2 regions of the Rhizobium sp. N122 genome follow, and region 2 is predicted to be linked to the other one. Evidence: riboswitches for the same ligand, from Rfam matches in the RefSeq annotation. Region 2 holds a riboswitch; the other holds the start of a gene.
The links. Region 2 has a riboswitch for FMN ahead of ATY75_RS25885 (6,7-dimethyl-8-ribityllumazine synthase). Riboswitches for the same ligand answer to the same signal wherever they lie in the genome.
Positions count from the first base shown of each region.

Region 1: linked by a shared signal. The riboswitch ahead of ATY75_RS31830 (DMT family transporter) and the one ahead of ATY75_RS25885 (6,7-dimethyl-8-ribityllumazine synthase) in region 2 are both predicted to bind FMN.

Region 1 covers NZ_LOKU01000078.1:113,230-120,766, forward strand. Annotated here, with positions in the region: gene lon (endopeptidase La) at 1-688, shown strand, start outside; gene hupB (DNA-binding protein HupB) at 895-1,170, shown strand; FMN riboswitch at 1,291-1,443, shown strand; gene ATY75_RS31830 (DMT family transporter) at 1,537-2,448, shown strand; gene ATY75_RS31835 (esterase-like activity of phytase family protein) at 2,531-4,729, shown strand; gene ATY75_RS31840 (aldo/keto reductase) at 4,934-5,920, opposite strand; gene ATY75_RS31845 (cupin domain-containing protein) at 6,073-6,474, shown strand; gene ATY75_RS31850 (class I SAM-dependent methyltransferase) at 6,475-7,080, opposite strand; gene ATY75_RS31855 (hypothetical protein) at 7,244-7,537, shown strand, end outside.
Region 2 covers NZ_LOKU01000045.1:225,863-233,399, reverse strand. Annotated here, with positions in the region: gene ATY75_RS25920 (iron ABC transporter permease) at 1-377, opposite strand, end outside; gene ATY75_RS25915 (iron ABC transporter permease) at 374-1,378, opposite strand; gene ATY75_RS25910 (ABC transporter substrate-binding protein) at 1,398-2,384, opposite strand; gene ATY75_RS25905 (adenylate/guanylate cyclase domain-containing protein) at 2,486-3,595, opposite strand; gene ATY75_RS25900 (hypothetical protein) at 3,757-3,981, shown strand; gene ATY75_RS25895 (hypothetical protein) at 4,063-4,383, opposite strand; gene ATY75_RS25890 (SRPBCC domain-containing protein) at 4,567-5,013, opposite strand; FMN riboswitch at 5,321-5,463, shown strand; gene ATY75_RS25885 (6,7-dimethyl-8-ribityllumazine synthase) at 5,542-5,976, shown strand; gene ATY75_RS25880 (VOC family protein) at 6,136-6,825, shown strand; gene ATY75_RS25875 (DUF1194 domain-containing protein) at 7,170-7,537, opposite strand, start outside.

The DNA of each region.
Region 1 (7,537 bases), on a different contig from region 2:
CGACTATCTTGGCGTCCCGCGCTTCCGCCATGGCGAAGCCGAGGGCGAGGATCAGGTCGGCGTTGTCACCGGTCTGGCCTGGACCGAAGTCGGCGGCGAACTGCTGACCATCGAAGGCGTGATGATGCCGGGCAAGGGCCGCATGACGGTTACCGGCAATCTGAAGGAAGTCATGAAGGAATCGATTTCGGCAGCGGCTTCCTATGTCCGCTCGCGCGCTGTCGACTTCGGCATCGAGCCGCCGCGCTTCGACAAGAGCGACATCCACGTGCACGTGCCGGAAGGCGCGACACCGAAGGACGGCCCCTCGGCCGGCGTCGCCATGGCGACCGCGATCGTCTCGATCATGACCGGTATCCCGGTGAACAGGCACGTGGCCATGACCGGTGAAATCACCCTTCGCGGCCGTGTGCTGCCGATCGGCGGTCTCAAGGAAAAGCTGCTCGCAGCGCTTCGCGGCGGCATCAAGAAGGTGCTGATTCCGGAGGAAAATGCCAAGGACCTGGCAGAGATTCCGGATAACGTGAAGAACAGCATGGAGATCATCCCGGTATCCCGCATGGGCGAGGTGATCAAGCATGCGCTGATCCGGCGTCCGGAGCCGATCGAATGGGACGGCACGGTGGAAACGCCGGTCATCACCTCGGTCGAAGGCCTTGATGAGACGGGCGCGACCATAGCGCATTGAGTGGCCTTGGCCACATTTAGGCCCCATTGGCTGAAAAGACGGAAAAAGGCTGGCGAAAACGCCAGCCTTTTTTGTGAAAACGTCATGGAGACGCTTGCTTTTCCTTGATTTGCAGGGCTTTTGGGTTCCCGGCGGGCCTGATGAAACCTATTCTGCGCCTAGCTTACTTTTGAGTCGTTTCGTACCATTTAGAAAGGGGTGGAAACATGAACAAGAATGAACTCGTGTCCGCAGTCGCCGAAAAGGCAGGACTGACGAAGTCTGACGCGGCTTCCGCTGTTGACGCGGTTTTTGACGTTGTCCAGGGTGAACTCAAGAACAAGGGCGACATCCGCCTCGCTGGGTTCGGCAGCTTCACCGTTTCTCATCGTGCCGCATCGAAGGGCCGCAACCCGTCGACGGGCGCTGAAGTCGACATTCCGGCTCGCAACGTGCCGAAGTTCACGCCCGGCAAGGGCCTGAAGGACGCCGTCAACGGCTGATCTGAGATTATCCGCCAGCCGTAAACGAGACCGGCTGCGCAGGATTTGGAAGGGGTTCGGCTTTGCCGGACCCCTTTTGCTTTCGCCGCTTGCCGCATGCGGCCCTTTGTTCTACGACAGAGCTGTTCTCAGGGCGGGGTGAAACTCCCCACCGGCGGTAAGGGCTGCGGCCCGAGCCCGCGAGCGCTTTCCCAAGCCGACGCTTGGGAGGGGTCAGCAGATCCGGTGCGGTTCCGGAGCCGACGGTCAAAGTCCGGATGGAAGAGGATGAGCATGGCCGCGTGCGGGGCAGGGGACTGCCAGCGTCAGCGTGCTGTCGCTCGTTGCGTCCTGATTTATGTTGGTCCCTGATTTCGGATGAAAGACATGAATCAGAAATCCCTTGCAGTCTCGCAGTCGCGCGCCTTTGCCGGCGCAGCTTTCATGGTGCTTGGAGGCGTGGTCTTCTCGCTCCTCAACGTCGTCACCCAGTGGCTGACGATGAAGCTCGCCTTTCCCCCGGCCTCCGCGGCCTTCTGGCAATATGCCTTCGCCTTTCTGTTCTCCTTGCCCTTCCTGCGCAAATCAGGCCTTTCGGCAATGCGCACCGAATATCCCTGGCGGCATCTCGTGCGCGTGATCTTTGCCGCGCTCGGCGTCGAGGCCTGGATTTCCGGCCTTGCGTCGGTGCCGATCTGGCAGGCGATCGCCCTCGTCATGACCTCGCCCTTCTTCATCATTCTCGGCGCCCGCCTGTTCCTCGGTGAACGTGTCGGTCCAGCCCGGTGGGCGGCGACCGGTGTCGGCTTTGCCGGCGCGATGATCATCCTGCAGCCATGGTCCGACAGCTTCACCTGGGCAGCCCTGCTGCCGGTGCTCTCGGCGCTGCTCTGGGGCGCCTCCTCGCTGATCACCAAGAGCCTGACCGGCATTGAAAAGCCCGAGACGATCACCGTCTGGCTGTTGGTGCTGCTGACGCCGATCAACGGCGGCCTGGCGCTGGCGGCGGGCTTTGCCGTGCCGACAGGCACCGCACTTGCTCTCTTCCTGCTGGCCGGCCTGCTGACGGTCGTGGCGCAATATCTGCTGACGCTCGCCTATGCCAGTGCCGACGCCGCCTATGTGCAGCCCTTCGACGATCTGAAGCTGCCGCTGAATGTGCTGGCAGGCTGGCTGTTCTTCGGTTATGCGCCGGCCGGTTACCTTTGGCTCGGAGCCGCCCTCATTCTTGCCGCGTCGCTTTTCATCATGCGCAACGAGATGCGCCGGGAAAAGGGCGGCGTGACGCAAACCACGTGAAATGTCGCGGGTTGTCATGTCGCTGTCATGGCAATCCCGCAGAAAACCCATGTTTCGACTATTCGACACATGGGGGATTTTCATGACAATTTCATCGCGCAAGGCAGCACTTGCTGCCGTGCTTCTCGCTTCCGTTGCCTTTCCGGCCGCCGCCGAGCCGGTCTTCAACCGCATGGCGTCCTTCCCGGTCGCGCAGAACCTGCCTGGTGACAAGGACAAGCTTTCGCCGACCTCTGCCGAAATCATCACCGCGACCGATGACGGCAACACGCTGATCTATAGCGACAGCCCGCTCGGCGCGATCGGCTTCATCGACATCACCGATGCCAAGGCCCCGAAATCAGGCGGCGCGCTGATGATGGACGGCGAGCCGACATCGGTCACCTCGAGCGCCGGCAAGGCCCTGGTCGCCGTCAACACCTCCGAAAGCAAGGCCAAGCCCTCGGGCCGTCTGGCGATCGTCGACGTGGCGACGAAGAAGATCGAAAACAGCTGCGATCTCGGCGGCCAGCCGGATTCGATCGCGCTGAACAAGGACAAGACGCTCGGCGCCATCGCGATCGAAAACGAGCGTGACGAAGAGGTCAACGACGGCAAGATCCCGCAGATGCCGGCCGGCGATCTGGTTGTCTTCCAGGTCCAGAACGGCACGGTCGATTGCGGCACCATCAAGCACGTGACGCTGACCGGTCTCGCGGGCGTTGCCCCTGAAGATCCGGAGCCGGAATTCGTCGCCTTCAACGGCCAGAACGAGATCGCCCTGACGCTGCAGGAAAACAACGAGATCGTCATCATCGACGCCAACACCGCTCAGGTGAAAACGCATTTCTCTGCCGGCAGCGTCGATCTCGCCGGCATCGACACCAAGCGGGACGGCGCCCTGAAATTCACCGGCGAATTGAAGGACGTGCCGCGCGAGCCCGACGCCGTGAAATGGCTGGACGACAACCGCCTCGTCGTCGCCAATGAAGGTGATTACCAGGGTGGCTCGCGCGGTTTCACCATCTTCGACAAGACGGGCAAGCTTCTCTACGAATCGGGTGCATCCTTCGAACGCGCCGTCGCTCATATCGGCCACTATCCGGAAAGCCGTTCGGGATCGAAGGGCGTCGAGCCGGAAGGCCTCGAAGCGGCAAAATTCGGCGATGAGCAGTATTTCTTCCTGCTTGCCGAGCGTGCCTCGGTCGTCGGCGTCTATAAGGATACCGGCACCGATCCCGAACTCGTGCAACTGCTGCCGTCGGGCATTTCGCCGGAAGGCGCGGTCGCTATTCCCCAGCGCAATCTGCTGGCGACCGCCAACGAACTCGACCTCGGCAAGGACGGCGGCGCGCGCTCGCATGTGATGATCTACCAGCGCTCGGAAGGTGAAAAAGCCTATCCGCAGATCGTCTCCGCCGAAAAGGACGGCAATCCGATCGGCTTTGCAGCCCTTTCGGGCCTCGCCGCCGTGCCGGGCAAGCCGGGCATGCTCTATGCCGTCAGCGACAGCGTTCTCGGCGCGCAGCCGACGATCTACACGATCGACGCCAGCAAGAAGCCGGCCGTCATCACCGACGCTCTGATCGTCAAGCGTGACGGCGCCCCGGCCCAGAAGCTCGACATCGAAGGCATCGCAGTGGCTGCCGACGGCTCGTTCTGGCTGGCCTCGGAAGGCTACAGCGAGCGCCTCGTCCCGCACGCCCTCTACAACGTCAACGCCAAGGGCGACATCAAGGCCGAGATCGCTTTGCCGAAGGAACTCGCCGCCAACGAAATCCGCTTCGGCTTCGAAGGCGTGACCATTGTCGGCACCGGCGACGACACCACGCTCTGGATGGCGTTGCAGCGTGAGTGGGCTGACGACGAGAAGGGCTTCGTCAAGCTCGTCTCCTACAATCCGAAGAAGAAGGAATGGGGCGCCGTGCGCTATCCGCTCAACAAGACGGAAAGCGGCTGGGTCGGCCTGTCGGAGATTTCGGCGCAGGGCGACAGCGTCTACATCATCGAGCGCGACAGCCTCGTCGGCGATGCCGCGAAGCTGAAAAAGCTCTACAAGGTGGCGATCTCGGAGCTGAAGCCCGCCAAGCTCGGCGGCGAACTGCCGGTGGTCAAGAAGACCGAAGCCCACGACTTCCTCGGCGAACTCAAGAGCGCGACCAACGGTTACGTGCTCGACAAGCTCGAAGGCTTCACCTTCGACGCCTCAGGCAAGCCCTACGCCGTCACCGACAATGACGGCGTCAGCGACTCCTCAGGCGAGACGCTGTTCTTCCCGGTGGAGCTGAGCGCCACGAACTGAGACGCGACAGAGGGGGAAAAGCCCCTCACCCTAACCCTCTCCCGTGAAAAACGGGGAGAGGGGACGTGCCTTGCGAGAGGTAGGAGGGGAACCGAGAGGTCGCGGCATATCCCCTTCGCCCCGTTTACAGGGAGAAGGTGCCGGCAGGCGGATGAGGGGCGGCTCTCCGTCGTGCCGCAGCCCTCAAAAACAAGCAGCCGCACCCTACCAACGTTGATGCACATGCGGCGCGATCAGCCGCTCGTAGATCTCGCGCGTCGCCGCCATGACATCGGCCGCAAGCGGCGCCAGATCGGCGGCGGCCGCGTTGGCTCTGGCCTGCTCGCCATTGCGGGCACCGGGGATGACGACGGTGACGGCGTCGGTCATCAGGATCCAGCGCAGCGCGAAGGCCGCCATGGTGGCGCCTGCGGGCACCAGCCTGCGCACCTCTTCCACCGCCTGCAGGCCGACCTCGAAGGGCACGCCGGCAAAGGTCTCGCCGACATCGAAGGCTTCGCCGTGGCGGTTGAAGTTGCGGTGGTCGTCGCTGGCAAAGTGGGTCTCCCGGGTAATCTTGCCGGAGAGAAGGCCGCTGGCCAGCGGCACGCGGGCGATGATCGCCACGTTCCTGCGGCGCGCTTCCTGGAAGAACAGGTGGTCCGGGCGCTGGCGGAAGATGTTGTAGATGATCTGGATGCTGACGACGCCTGGATATTCGATCGCCTTCAGCCCGTCCTCGACCTTTTCGACGCTGACGCCGTAACCCTTGATCTTGCCGGCCTTCTGCAGCGCATCCAGACTTTCGAAGACCTCCGGCTGATAAAACACCTCGCGCGGCGGGCAGTGAAGCTGCACGAGGTCGAGGCTGTCGACGGCAAGATTCGCAAGGCTGCGGTCGATGAAGCCTTCGAGGTTCGCCTTGGTATAACCTTCGGCAACATGCGGGTTGAGCCGGCGGCCCGCCTTGGTGGCGACCATCGGCCGTTCGCCGCCGCGCGCCTTCAGCACGTCGGCGATGATCTTTTCCGAGCGGCCGTCGCCATAAACGTCAGCCGTATCGATGAAGGTCATGCCGGCATCGAGCGCGGCATTCAGCGCCGCGCGGCCGTCCGCCTCGCTGATATCGCCCCAGGAGCCGCCGATCTGCCAGGCGCCGAAGCCGACACTGGTGACGGTAAAGGGCATGCGTCCGAAAGCATGGTGTCTCATGAGAAAAATCCTTCGTAAGTAATGAAAGACACTGGCCTAGCAGGCGGGGAACTGTGCGACAATTGCCGATCCGGCCTTGATCGGTCATCCCGTTGAAATATCGTGGAGCGCGGTAAGGCTTCAACCGCAACGGAATAGAAAAGGAAAAGATCATGGAGATCAAACCCGCCGGCTCTCGCCCCTCGATGACGCCGCCGGCCGACTATTTCACCGGCGCCGTTCGCCAGGACCCGCTGATGGAGACGCCCGAACCGGCCCGGATGCGGGCAACCTCCGTCACCTTCGAACCCGGCGCCCGCACCGCCTGGCACACGCATCCGCTCGGCCAGACGCTGATCGTCACCTCTGGCAGGGGGCTCGTCCAGAGCTGGGGCGGTGAGATCAGCGAGATCCGCGCCGGCGACACGGTGTGGTTTTCGCCGGGCGAAAAACATTGGCACGGCGCCGCCGCGGATACGGCGATGACGCACATCGCCATCCACGAAGCACTGGACGGCAGGCATGTCGATTGGATGGAGCAGGTCAGCGACGCGCAATATTCCGGCAAAAGCTGATCAGAGCCGCTTCAGGCAATAGGAAAAATGCGCATGTGATTCGACCGTCAGGAACTCGAATTGCCAGCCGTAATCCTTGCAGAATTTGGTGACCGCCTCGACGACGCCATAGACGATCGGCTTGACCGTGTTGCCGGTGCAGAAATCGTGCCCGGCGATGCGCCCCGTCCGCTTCACCTTCTTTTCGCAGAGCAGCAGTTCCTGCCAGGTGAGCTCGAAGGAATGATCGGTATCGATATAGGCCCAGTCGAGGAAATCGTCCGCGAATTCGGCGAGCTTCTCCAGCGACGTGCCTTGCATCAGATGCAGCCGGCCTGCCTCGATCTCGGCCGCGAACGTCGTATGGATCGAATCGAGGCCGGAGCTGTAGCGATCCATCGACCAGGGATCGATGAGGTAGAGATGCGCCGGACGATTCTTTTCCAGGATCTCGGCCGTATATTCGCCGAAGGCCGCACCCACTTCGACGCCGATGCCGCCGTTCGGGATGCGGTAGAGCAGTTCGCCGCGATCGGGCAGCAGGCGGGCGTTTTCCATATGATGGGCGCTGAGGGGAGTGCGCGGCATGCTCGCCCGGAGCGCCTGCCTGTCTTCACGTGTCTTCATCTCTGATCTCGGGATTGCGGGCGTCTGACGGCCCTGATGCGGTCTGCGGGGAACGTAGGAGCAGCGGCCCTCAATGACAACCACATGACGGGAATTTGCTTCTTTCGAACAAATCGCTAAGTTTCACCTGTGGACTGACGAGAGCCTCGGGAGGAGCGATTTCATGAGACGCATGTGGCCTGAAGAGTTCAACGCCATCATCAACGGAGCCGAGGAGGTGATGTTGGAAGCACCCGCCGAGTCCGGCGAAGCGCCGCTGCACCGCAAGGCACTGAAGGCGCGCATCAGCATGGCGGATTATGAGCGGATCTGGCCGCTGGCCGAGATGCGCTTCCGGCTTGGCGAGGAAGCCCTGGAAGGCAAGGCCATCACCCTGATCACCACCAACCCCCATTACCACGCCTGGCACCCGAAGGACGGCGGCAGCGTCGAATCCGTGTCCGACAGCGGCCGCCAC
Region 2 (7,537 bases):
GTATTCGAGCCGGGCTCGAAGATGTAGACGGTGAACAGCAGGAAGATCGTCACCGACAGCGTCGCCCCCTGCGACACGCCCATCAGCGACGGATCGGCCAGCGGATTGCGGGTGACGGTCTGCAGCAGATATCCGGCCAGCGAAAAATGGATGCCGGCCAGAATGCCGGTGGCGATGCGCGGCAGCCGGATATCGAGAATGATCAGTCGCGCTTCCGCCGAGCCGCCGCCGGTCAACACGGCTGCGACATCGGCCATCGGAATATCGGCAACGCCGAGGAAGATCGCCGCCGCAAGCAACAGAATCGCCAATACGGCCAGCGCCGCCGCCATCCAAGGCGTTGCCGCGCGCGTTGGTAGCGATGCCGGAGCGTTCATCGCGTCTCACCCGCAAGGTTCAGCCGCCCGCGCTGGACGAGGTAGATGAAGACGGGACCGCCGATAAGCGCGGTGACGATGCCGACCGGCAGCTCGCGCGGGATGGCGATGCTGCGCGCGAGAAGATCGCTGACCGTGACGATCAGCGCGCCGAGCGCAGCGCTCAATCCGATCTCCCATCCGGTGCCGCGCGGCTTGAGCAGCCGGGCGATGTGGGGAGCGGCGAGACCGACGAAGGCGACCGGTCCGGCCACCGGCGCAACGCCTGCGACCGGGATGACGGCGAGAATGAGGATCAGCGGCTTCCACAGGCTAAGCTGCAGGCCCATGCCGGCCGCCGCATGGTCGCTCAGCATGAACATGCCGATGATGCGCCGGAGCAGGAGCGCGCCGACGACGCCGGCGATCGTCCAGGGCAGCATATAGAAGAGATGCGACCAGCTGCGCCCCTGGAAGCCACCCGCCAGCCAGAACAGCAGCGATGCCGATTGCGGGCCGGTCCGCAGCAGCACATAGGTGGTGATCGCACCGAGGAACAGCGAGACGCTGACGCCGCCGAGCGCAAGCTGCAGCGGCCGCCCCTGCCCGCCGCGCGACACCCAGAATGTCACCGCGGCGGCCGCAAGCCCGCCCGCAAGGCCGATAAAGGGATAATAAGCTGGCGACATCAACGGCATGAAGACGAAACAGCAGACGATCGGCGCAACCGCCCCTGAAGTCACGCCAGTGATGCCGGGATCGGCCAGCGGATTGCGTGTCAGCGTCTGCAGCACATAACCGGAGACCGCTAGCCCCGCCCCGCCAGCTGCCGCCGTCAGGCTGCGCGGCAGCCGCAGCGTCCAGACGAGGATGGAGTCGATCTTGCCGTCGGGCGACAGCAGCACGCGCATGGCCGTCTCGATCGACAGCGTCTTGGCGCCGACCAGCAATCCGAGCATCACCGCCAGCAGGGCGGCGATGATGATGAGCCCTATGGCCAGGGACGATTGCCGGGGGCTCATCGCAGGTCTTGTCCTGAGCTTAATTCTGCAGGTCGGCCGGGATCAGCTTGGCGGCTTCCGCCTTGACGTCTACCGCCGGGAACGTGTCGGGATAGAGATAGTGCGCGGCCTCGCGCAGCACGATTTCGCGGGCGATCGGGCCGTTGGTTTCGACCCACTGGTCGCCGACATAGAAGACCCGGTTGTTCTTGACCGCCGACAGCTGCGACCAGATCGGATTGCTCTCATGCGGGCGATCCGGGCCGGAATCGTAGACGAAAATGACCTCGGGGTCCTTTTCCAGCATGGTTTCGAGGCTGAGATCGATGCCGAACTCGCCGCCCGGGCTCTTCGGCCCCGGAATATTGTCGCCGCCGATCGCAGCGACGATCGAGGCCGAGGTGTTTTCGGTGTGGAAGGCGAAAGGGGTGGCTCCGCCCCACATGATCAGGAAGCGCGGATGAACATCCCTGGGCGCCTTGGTGGCGAACTCCGCCAGATGCTTGCGGAAATCGGCATTCAGCTGCTCGCCGCGCTCGGGCTTGCCGAGCAGCTTCGAAAGGGCGGCGGTTTCGCTGTAGCTCTCTTCGAGCAGTTCCATATTGTAGGCGACATAGGGCGCAATGTTCTGAAGTTGCGCCGCGTTGCCGACGGTATAGCGGCGGATCGCGATGATCAGGTCCGGCTTGGCTTCGGATAGAAGTTCGAGATTGGGCTTGGCACGCTGGCCGATCTGCTTCATCCCGGCCGTCAGGCCGAGCAGGAAGTCCGGCTCGCGGCCAGCCGTCATATAGGTGCTGGCAACCGGCTTGATGCCGAGCGCCAGCCCGACGTCATCGGCGAAATAGGAAATCGAGGCAATGCGCTTCGGCTGCGCCGGGACGTCGACGGTCACGCCGCGATCATCTACGATGACGCCGCGGTCGTCGACGATCGAGACCTTTTTGTCTTCAGCATGCGCCGCCCCCGCCGCCAGCATCGCGGACAGTCCCAGGATGGAGAAAAATCTAGGTGCGTATCGAGTCATGTCTGAAAACTCCCCTCTCGTGCGCAGAGGCTTTAGCCAAAAAAGCGGAGTTTCACAATCATGATTCTTTTGCGCGTTTTCTGAGAAGCACCCTCTTGGGCTCAATCCTCCCGCAAGGTGAAGACCGCGCAAGGATCGGCGATGCCGCGCAAGCTGTGCTCTCCGAGCGGCGTCAGCGTCGTCGCCGTGTTCGCCGCCACCGCGCCGGAGATCAGCACAGTTCGGCCGAGCGGTTTGCAGAGCCCTTCCAGGCGGCTGACCAGATTGACCGCCGGGCCGATGGCGGTGAAGTCCAGCCGGTCGGCAGCGCCGATATTGCCCCAGAGGATCTCGCCGAAATGCAGCGCCGCCCCGAACGGCAGCGCCGCCAGCCCCTGCGCCTGGCGCAGCTGATCAAGATGAACCATGCCGGCACGGCTGGCGGCGACCGCCCGCAATGCTGCCTCGCAGGCCTCACGATCCCCCTGGGCCTCGCCTGCCGCAGCCGCCACCGGAAAGATCGCGAGCACACCGTCGCCGATGAATTTCAGCACCTCGCCGCCAAAGGCGTGCACGGCGCCGGCGACGCGGTCGAAATAGGCGTCGAGGGTCGCGATCATCGCGTGCGGTTCGGTCGCCTCGGACAGCGCGGTGAAGTCGCGCAGATCGGCACAGAGAAGAGCGGCGCGGATGGTCTCGCCGGTGCCGCGGGCAAGCGCGCCGGCCTGCACCCGGGCCGCACTGCGCCGGCCGAGATAGGCCTCGAGCAGCGCGGACCGCGCCTCCCGCGCAGCGAGTGCGGCGAGCGGTGCTGCAGCAAAACGCGCGACCTCGCGCAGCAGGCCGATTTCGGCCGGGCCGAATGCGCTACGCCCTGCCCCGCCGGCTCCCCCCGCCCAGCCGAGCAGCGGGCAGTCCGACGCCTGATTATCCCTTGCAGGCCCGATCCTCTCCTCCCACACCGGCCCGAGCCCGGCCAGCCACTCGCGCCCGGCCTCGTTCTGCGGAGCCGCAGCAAAGGCCAGCGCCTCGATGACGGCCCCGGTCTCGGCCCGCCACAGCCAGGTGCGCCGCGCGATGATCGGATGCGGCACCGAGAGCGTCAGCGCGCCGCCCGATAGCGGCAGGCCGTCCGCCAACAGCCGTCGCCCGAGCTCGGCCAGAAACCGTTCGGGACCGGGCGAGGCCGCGGCCTCGTCAACCAGCCAGGCAAGGGGAGACGGCAGATCCATGCCCTAACATGACATCGCTCCGGGACATCAGCAAGAACGCCTCCCGCGGCCCTCTTCCGGTCGGGAATTCCATCACGGCGCAAAACAGAAAATAACACTTTAAACTTGCGCAGTTTTGCTTTCATTATGCGCCGTTCATCATCGTGTGATTGAGGGGTACGATGGGCACGATATTCTGGCCGAAAGATCCGCTGGATGGCAATGACATGAGGCTGCTGACGTCGATCCTTCGGCGGTGGTGCGAAAGATATCAGGTCGAGCTGACCGCAGAGGAGAGCAGCCGCAAGGCGAAGGAACTCGTCGAATGGTATGAATTCGGCGTCAAGGATCCTGTCGAACTCGAAGAACTGATCGACAGCCAACACTGGCGCGTCAGCACGGTCTGACGCCAAGGCGCCGAAGAAACGTCGATAAAAAGGGCCGGCGAAGATTGCGCCGGCCCCATCGATCTGTCTCTGACTGCGAGCTTAATAGTCATCCCGCCAGCGGCGGCGATACTCGCCGCGCCGCTCATCGCGCCAGCGCGGACCATCCCAATCCCGGTGACGCCGCTCCCAGCCCCAGCGGGGCGGACCGCCGTAGAAGGCCACCGGCGGCGGGCGTCGCCAGTTTCGCCGGCATTCGCCCCAGCGGGTCAGATGCCAGCCGCGGCCGCACGCATAGTCGACCTTTGTAACATCGCTTGTGACATTGCTCTGGACATTGATTGTCCCCATCGGCATCGCCTCAGCTGTGCCGATCGAAAGGCTGCCAGCGAGCAAGGCAGCCGCGATAGAAAGTGCCTTCATCGGAAACTCCATTTCATCCAGCCGCCCTCACCCTAGGGCGGCCAAATTGAACTGGAGATGAATTGCGCGTTCATGTTTGCGGGCAAAAAAGAAGCGCTTTCGGACGGCCGATCGTAGCGCCGGCCAGCCGTTTTCCCGCAACGGCAACCGCTTCGGGACAAGCCTCCGGCCTGCAAAAACCGTTCATGTTCTGCCAGAAAATGAGTCGGGACCCGGGTCACGCCCGGCGGCGACCTCGATCAGCCGCCCGAGGTAATGCGCCCAGCCTTCCGCATGGCCGGCGCATTGATCGGCGCTCGGCAGGCCGCTATGGGTGAGCCGCAGCAGTGTTCCGCCTCCCTGCTCGATCAGGTCGATCTCGACCAGGCTCGACCCCGGCGGCACCACCTCGCTGCCGTCCCAGCCGAAGCTGTAGGCAAGGCGATGAACCGGCACCACTTCGCGAAACGAGCCGCGCGCAAAGCGGGCGCCGGTGACGTTGACGAGATAGAGCCCGCCCGGCTGCGGCTCGACCTGAGCCTCCGTTCCCATCCAGCGCAGGATCTTTTCCGGGTCGGTCATCAACGCAAACACTGCGGCCGGCGGCGCCGCGATATGCGCCTCGCGGTGAACGACGAGGGGCTCTTGCATATCTCTCTCCCATGGTTTGCTATGGTCTTCCCTCGCCTTGCGCGGGAACGGCGCGCTGCTGTTTTGACGGGGTGTCCTCATCGGAAGCATGTAGGCAAAAGTGCACATTCAGCAAGGGCGATGGAGACATTCCCTCCGACGCTGGCTCGTCACCGTGCCCTTCGCGTGCGCCCAATGCACTCGCTCCTGTCGTCGCTCGCCCCCTCAACTGCCTTGCCCTTCGGGCCACTCGCGCCATTCCCATTCCCACACCACAATGAAAGCATTTCACCCTATTGCCAGCCGGCCACCTTCCCCCTATTGTCCCCGCCGTTCTCAGGGCGGGGTGAAAGTCCCTACCGGCGGTATGCAGTTTCGATTGCGAGCCCGCGAGCGCCTTCTAAGGAAGGGTCAGCAGATCAGGTGAGATGCCTGAGCCGACGGTCATAGTCCGGATGAAAGAGAACGCGCGTTCCCACCGCCCTTGCGGCTGTCGGGGACGTTCGTGATCGCCTTGGGTGATGTGTCTGTTCGCCAAAGGAGATTACCATGACACCCACCCGCTACGCCTTTATCAAAGCCAGCTGGCACGCCGACATCGTCGACCGCGCCCTTGAGGGCTTCTATCAGCTCGTGCCGCCCGAACAGGTCGATGTGTTCGATGTTCCCGGCGCATTCGAGATGCCGCTGCTTTCCCGTGATCTTGCCGCAACCGGCCGCTATGGCGCCGTCGTTGCGGCCGCTTTCGTCGTTGACGGCGGAATTTACCGCCACGAATTCGTCGCCCAGGCCGTGGTCGACGGGCTGATGCGCGCCGGCATGGATACCGGCGTGCCGGTGCTGTCTGTTTCGCTAACGCCGCATCAGTATCAGGAAACCGACCACCATAAGCAGATCTACCGCGCGCACTTCATCGAGAAAGGGCGGGAGGCCGCAAAGGCCGCGCTCACCATCGGGAAGACACGCGCCGCTCTTGCCGCGTAAGACGGTTCCTCGGAACCGAGGCGGCGGGACCGATCCCGCCGTCTTCATCAGGTCGGTTACGACAGAATAATTGATTCGACGCCCCCGCCGCGCTGTGATCCACTCGACCGCGACATGTATCGCCATTCTTAATGCATCCAGAACCCCAAGGAGCTGAAGATGAGCAATGCAATGCGCAGTGAACCCCCTATGGCAAATCCGAAAACACGGCCGGTCGACACCAAGCTCGAAGTGGTCGTCATCCCCGTTTCCGACGTCGACCGCGCCAAACGTTTTTACAACGGCCTCGGCTGGCGGCTCGACGCCGATTTCGCCAATGACGCCGATTTCCGGGTGATCCAGTTTACTCCGCCCGGCTCCGGCTGCGCGATCATCTTCGGCCAGAACATCACCGCCGCAGAGCCCGGCTCCGCCCAGGGGCTCTACCTCGTCGTCTCCGACATCGAGGCCGCCCGCCGCGATCTCATTGCCCGCGGCGTCGAGGTCAGCGACGTGTTCCATGACGCATCAGGCGTCTATGCCGGCAGAGACGAACCCTATCTCTTCGGACGGCTCAGGCTCGCCGGCCGCGATCCCGAACACCGCAGCTATCGCTCCTTCGCCTCGTTCAAGGATCCCGACGGCAATGGCTGGCTGTTCCAGGAAGTCACGGAGCGCCTGCCCGGACGCATCGACGCCGACGAGACAGCCTTTGCGACCTCGAGCGACCTTGCATCAGCACTGCGCCGCGCGGCCACCGCCCACGGCGAACACGAAAAGCGCAACGGTGGCAAGCACGACGAGAACTGGCCGGACTGGTACGCCGAATACATGGTCAGCGAACGGGCCGGCCGGGAACTGCCGTTATAGATGGCGGTAGAGGGACGCAGACGCTCGTCGCGTCTGTGTTCCCTCTTGATAATGATGCAATCCGCTTGCCTTTCGCTTGCCGCTCAAGGCGAGGCGAAGGACAATGGAGGACGTGCAGTGTGGCCCCCTCATCTGCCTGCCGGCATCTTCTCCCCGAGGGGAGAAGCGGAATCGCGGCGGCGCCTCGCCTCCCTTGAAACCTCAGCTTGCGAATGAAGGTCGTCCGGCTTGCCCCCTTCTCCCCAGCGGGGAGAAGATGCCGGCAGGCAGATGAGGGGGCCACACAGCACGTCTTTCATTGTCTCTCGCGTCACCCCGAGCGAAAGTGATGGCAAAAAAACCCGTCACCGCTCGAAAAAATCCCGCCACTGTTTCTCGCCAACCAGGCAATCCGTCACGGGCGCATCCCCCGCTATCTCCCGCACCGTCGCCGGCGGCGAAAGGCCGCTGATTTCAAGCACCAGCTTGCGGCGCACGGCAACGGCGAAATCCTCGATCTTGTGGACCGGCAGCACGAAGGCGCCGGGGCCGCCGATGACGCAATCGGCGTAATATTTGTCGAGCCCGTCGGGCGCATCGGAAGGCCGCAGCATGATGGCGAGGCCGTTGATGACCATGCCCGCTTCCACGGCCCTGTCGCGGGCTGGCGTCACGGGATTGCCGGAATTGTTCGGGCCGTCGCCGGAGACGTCGATCACCTCCCGCCGGCCCC